One region of the Streptomyces sp. NPDC004111 genome, then DNA from elsewhere that is predicted to be linked to it. Evidence: riboswitches for the same ligand, from Rfam matches in the RefSeq annotation. Region 1 holds a riboswitch; the other holds the start of a gene.
What was found. A riboswitch is a leader RNA that binds a small molecule or an ion and turns the genes downstream of it on or off. The one in region 1 is predicted to bind S-adenosylmethionine.

Region 2: linked by a shared signal. The riboswitch ahead of thrC (threonine synthase) and the one ahead of ACFYVL_RS23350 (aminotransferase class V-fold PLP-dependent enzyme) in region 1 are both predicted to bind S-adenosylmethionine.

What each region holds. Positions count from the first base shown of each region.
Region 1 covers NZ_JBIAMU010000012.1:62,960-65,153, forward strand. The annotation lists gene trpD (anthranilate phosphoribosyltransferase) at 1-586, shown strand, start outside; SAM riboswitch class IV at 683-800, shown strand; gene ACFYVL_RS23350 (aminotransferase class V-fold PLP-dependent enzyme) at 1,034-2,194, shown strand, end outside.
Region 2 covers NZ_JBIAMU010000004.1:86,478-88,671, reverse strand. The annotation lists gene thrC (threonine synthase) at 1-1,164, opposite strand, end outside; SAM riboswitch class I at 1,180-1,307, opposite strand; gene ACFYVL_RS10130 (glucosyl-3-phosphoglycerate synthase) at 1,472-2,194, shown strand, end outside.

The sequences.
Region 1 (2,194 bases):
CATCACCTTCTGCTTCGCGGTGAAGTTCCACCCGGCGCTGCGGTACGCCGCCAAGGCCCGCAAGGAGCTCGGCGCGCAGACCACCTTCAACATCCTGGGCCCGCTCACCAACCCGGCCCAGGTGCGCGCGCAGGCCGTCGGGGTCGCCGACGCGCGGATGGCGCCGATCGTGGCCGGCGTGCTGGCCGAGCGGGGGAACTCCGCGCTGGTCTTCCGCGGCGACGACGGTCTCGACGAGCTGACCACCACCGCGACCTCACGGGTGTGGATCGTGCGCGGGGGCACCGTGCGCGAGGAGGCCTTCGACCCGCGGGACGTGGGCCTGGACATCGTCCCCGTCGAGGCGCTGCGGGGCGCCGACGCCTCGTACAACGCGGAGGTGGCCCGCAGGCTGCTGGCCGGTGAGGAGGGGCCCGTGCGCGACGCCGTCCTGCTCAACACGGCAGCCGCCCTCGTCGCCCTCAATCCCGGTGGAGGATCGTTGAACGAGGAGATCGCCGCCGGGATCGAACGGGCCCGCGAGTCCCTCGACTCCGGGAGCGCGCTCAAGGCGCTGGAGCGCTGGGTGGCGGCCAGCAACTCCTGAAACCCCTTCGACGTGTGACGCAGAGCGCAGTCCGGATGTCTCGATACGCGGACTGCGCTCTTGCGCGTCGTTGATCGTGTGGCAAGATGCTGCACAGGTCATGAGTGACAGCGACTACGGCCCCGGCCCGCTGTCCGGCAACCCTCCGTCCGTGGCGGGGTGCCCCGGGTGAAGACCAGGTCGTAGGCAGCGAGGTCTACGGCAAGCGCGGACCCCTGCGCACTCCTGTCGGAGTGGCGCGCCCCTGGGGTCCTGGTCCTCAAGGGAGCAGTCTCGTGAGCAAGCGAATGCGATAGGGCCGCTCGGCCCCGTTCCACCTTCACCTCCGCACCGGACCCGTGTGTCCGGAGCGTCGAGGCAACTCCCGTACCCGGCAAGGCATCTGAGCTTTCGTCAGCATTGGTACGGGCACCACTGAAGCCATTCCGCCTCACCAGGAGTTTCGTCATGCCCGCATCGCCCGTCGCCACCACCGCCACTGCCGCCACCGCCTCCTCCGCCGCGCCGGCCCCCGCCCCGGCCGCCGTTTCCGGTGAGTCCGCCGACCCCTGCTGCGCGGCGCCGCTGCCCGTCCTCGGGCGGGACGTGGCCGTGCCGCTGGTGACCGGTGGCGAGGTCACCTACGCGGCCCTCGACTACGCGGCCAGCGCCCCGGCGCTCCAGCGGGTGTGGGACGACGTGGCGGCGTACGCCCCGTACTACGGCAGCGTGCACCGCGGCGCCGGGTACCTCTCGCAGCTCTCCACGGACCTGTTCGAGAACAGCCGCACCACCGTCCACGAGTTCCTGGACTGCCGGGACGACGACCAGGTCGTCTTCACCCGCTCCACCACCGACTCGCTGAACCTGCTCTCGGCCGTACTGCCCGCCGGCTGCCAGGTGTTCGTCTTCGAGACCGAGCACCACGCCTCGCTGCTGCCCTGGCAGGACGCCGACGTCCACTACCTCAACGCGCCGCGCACCCCCGCCCAGGCCGTCGCGATCCTGGAGCGCGCCCTCGCCGACCGCGATCCTTCCTCAAGCTCTCGGCTTCGTTCGAGCACGGGAGGCCCCACCGGTCCGGCCCTCGTCTGCGTGACCGGTGCCTCCAACGTCACCGGGGAGATCTGGCCGGTGAAGGAGCTGGCCGCCGTCGCGCACGCCCACGGGGCGCGGATCGTCCTCGACGCCGCCCAGCTGGCCCCCCACCACCCCGTCTCCGTCAAGGAGCTGGACGTGGACTGGGTCGCCTTCTCGGGCCACAAGCTGTACGCGCCCTTCGGCTCCGGCGTGCTCGCCGGACGCGCCGACTGGCTCCAGGAAGCCGAGCCGTACCTGGCCGGCGGCGGCGCCTCCAAGAAGGTCGCCCGGCGCACCGACGGCGGGGTGGACGTCGAGTGGCACACCACCGCCGCCCGCCACGAGGCCGGATCGCCCAACGTCATCGGCGTCTACTCCATCGCCTCCGCCTGCCGGGCGCTCACCGAGGCGGGCTTCGACTCCCTGGTGGAGCGGGAGCAGTCCCTGGTGCGCCGGGTGCGGGAGGGGCTCGCCCGGGTGCCCGCCGTCAAGGTGCTCTCGCTGTTCGGCGACGAAGCGCCCCGGGTCGGCGTCATCTCCTTCGTGGTG
Region 2 (2,194 bases), on a different contig from region 1:
GGTGAGCGCCGGGTCGAGCAGACCGGCCTCGATCAGCTTCTTGGTGACGCCGACGGTCACGCCGCCCGCGGTCTCCGCGAAGATGCCCTCGGTGCGGGCCAGCAGCTTGATCGCGTCGACGACCTGCTCGTCGTTCACGTCCTCGACCGCGCCGCCGGTGCGCCGGGCGATGTCCAGGACGTACGGGCCGTCGGCCGGGTTGCCGATCGCCAGGGACTTGGCGATGGTGTTCGGCTTCTGCGGGCGGACCACGTCGTGACCGGCCTTGAAGGCGGTGGAGACCGGCGAGCAGCCCTCCGCCTGGGCGCCGAAGATCTTGTACGGCCTGTCCTCGACGAGCCCGAGCTTGATCAGCTCCTGGAGCCCCTTGTCGATCTTGGTGAGCTGCGAGCCCGAGGCGATCGGGACGACGATCTGGTCCGGCAGCCGCCAGCCGAGCTGCTCGCAGATCTCGTACGCGAGGGTCTTGGAGCCCTCGCCGTAGTACGGGCGCAGGTTGACGTTGACGAAGCCCCAGCCCTCGCCGAGCGGGTCGCCGATCAGCTCGGAGCAGAAGCGGTTCACGTCGTCGTAGTTGCCCTCGATGCCGACCAGCTCGCCCCCGTACACGGCGGCCATGACGACCTTGCCCTGCTCCAGGTCGTGCGGGATGAACACGCAGGAGCGGAAGCCGGCCCGCGCGGCGGCGGCGCCGACCGCTCCGGCCAGGTTGCCGGTGGAGGAGCAGGAGAGGGTGGTGAAGCCGAAGGCGCGGGCGGCCTCGACGGCGATGGCGACGACGCGGTCCTTGAAGGAGTGCGTCGGGTTGCCGGAGTCGTCCTTGACGAACAGGCCGCCGGTGACACCCAGTTCACGGGCCAGGTTGTCGGCCTTGACCAGCTTCGTGAAGCCGGGGTTCAGGCTGGGGTGCTCGGCGACGTCCGCCGGGACGGGGAGCAGCGGGGCGTAGCGCCAGATGTTGTCCGGGCCGGCCTCGATGCGCTTGCGGAGCTCCTCCGGGTCACCGGCGGGCAGGTCGTACGCCACTTCGAGGGGGCCGAAACAGAGCTGGCAGGCGAAGATCGGGCCGAGCTCGAAGCGCTCGCCGCACTCGCGGCACGACAGGGCGGCGGCGGGGCCGAGGTCTACGGCGGAGGTGGCGGCTTCAGTGGTCTGCACAGCCATGATGGCGAGGTCCTTTCCTCATCTTCCCCGTGACGGCTTTCGCCACGAGACGGAATTGGCACCTTCCCCACCTGACCTCGCGGTCGGCAGGGGGGTTGCCGGGACTTCAACGGGCCGTTTCCCTCAGTCCCTCTGGATGAGCGCTATGACTCCGGGGCTCCGCGCGAGCGGTCCCGGGTGTTTGTACGCGGCATCGACCCCGACATGCGACGGTCGTCCGCGTTGTTCAAGACTGTAACCGAACCCCCGGACGCCTGAGGAAGACGTCCGGACCGCGAGATGGATCACAGAGTCGGGAGTGACAGGCGTGCTGGAAGAGGTGGAGCGCTGGCTGGGCGCGCGGTCCTGGGCCGCCGCCGACCGCCCGCTGGACCTGCTGCTCGCCGCGAAAGCGGCCCGGGGCACCACCGTCAGCGTCGTCCTGCCCGCGCTCGACGAGGAGGCGACGGTCGGCCGGATCGTGACCACCGTCCGCGCGGAGCTGATGGGCCCGGAGGCGGGCGGCGGGGGCGTGCCGCTGGTGGACGAGCTGGTGGTGATCGACTCGGGCTCCACCGACGGCACCGCGAAGGCGGCGGCCGGGGCCGGGGCCCGGGTGGTGCACCGGGACGACATCCTGCCCCGCATCCCGGCGGTGCGCGGCAAGGGCGAGGTGCTGTGGCGGTCGCTGCTGGTCACACGGGGTGACGTGGTCTGTTTCGTGGACGCGGACCTGCGGGACTTCAGCTCCACGTTCGTGTCCGGGATCGTCGGGCCGCTGCTGACCGAGCCCGAGGTGCAGTTCGTGAAGGCGACGTACGACCGTCCGCTCGGCTCCGAGTTCGACGGGCCCGCCGCCGGGCGGACCGCGGGGCAGGGCGGCCGGGTCACCGAGCTGATGGCGCGCCCGCTGCTCAATCTGCACTGGCCGCAGCTGGCCGGATTCGTACAGCCGCTGGGCGGTGAGTACGCGGCCCGCCGCAGCCTCCTGGAGCGGCTGCCGTTCCCGGTGGGGTACGGGGTCGAGCTGGGCCTGCTGGTGGACTCGCTG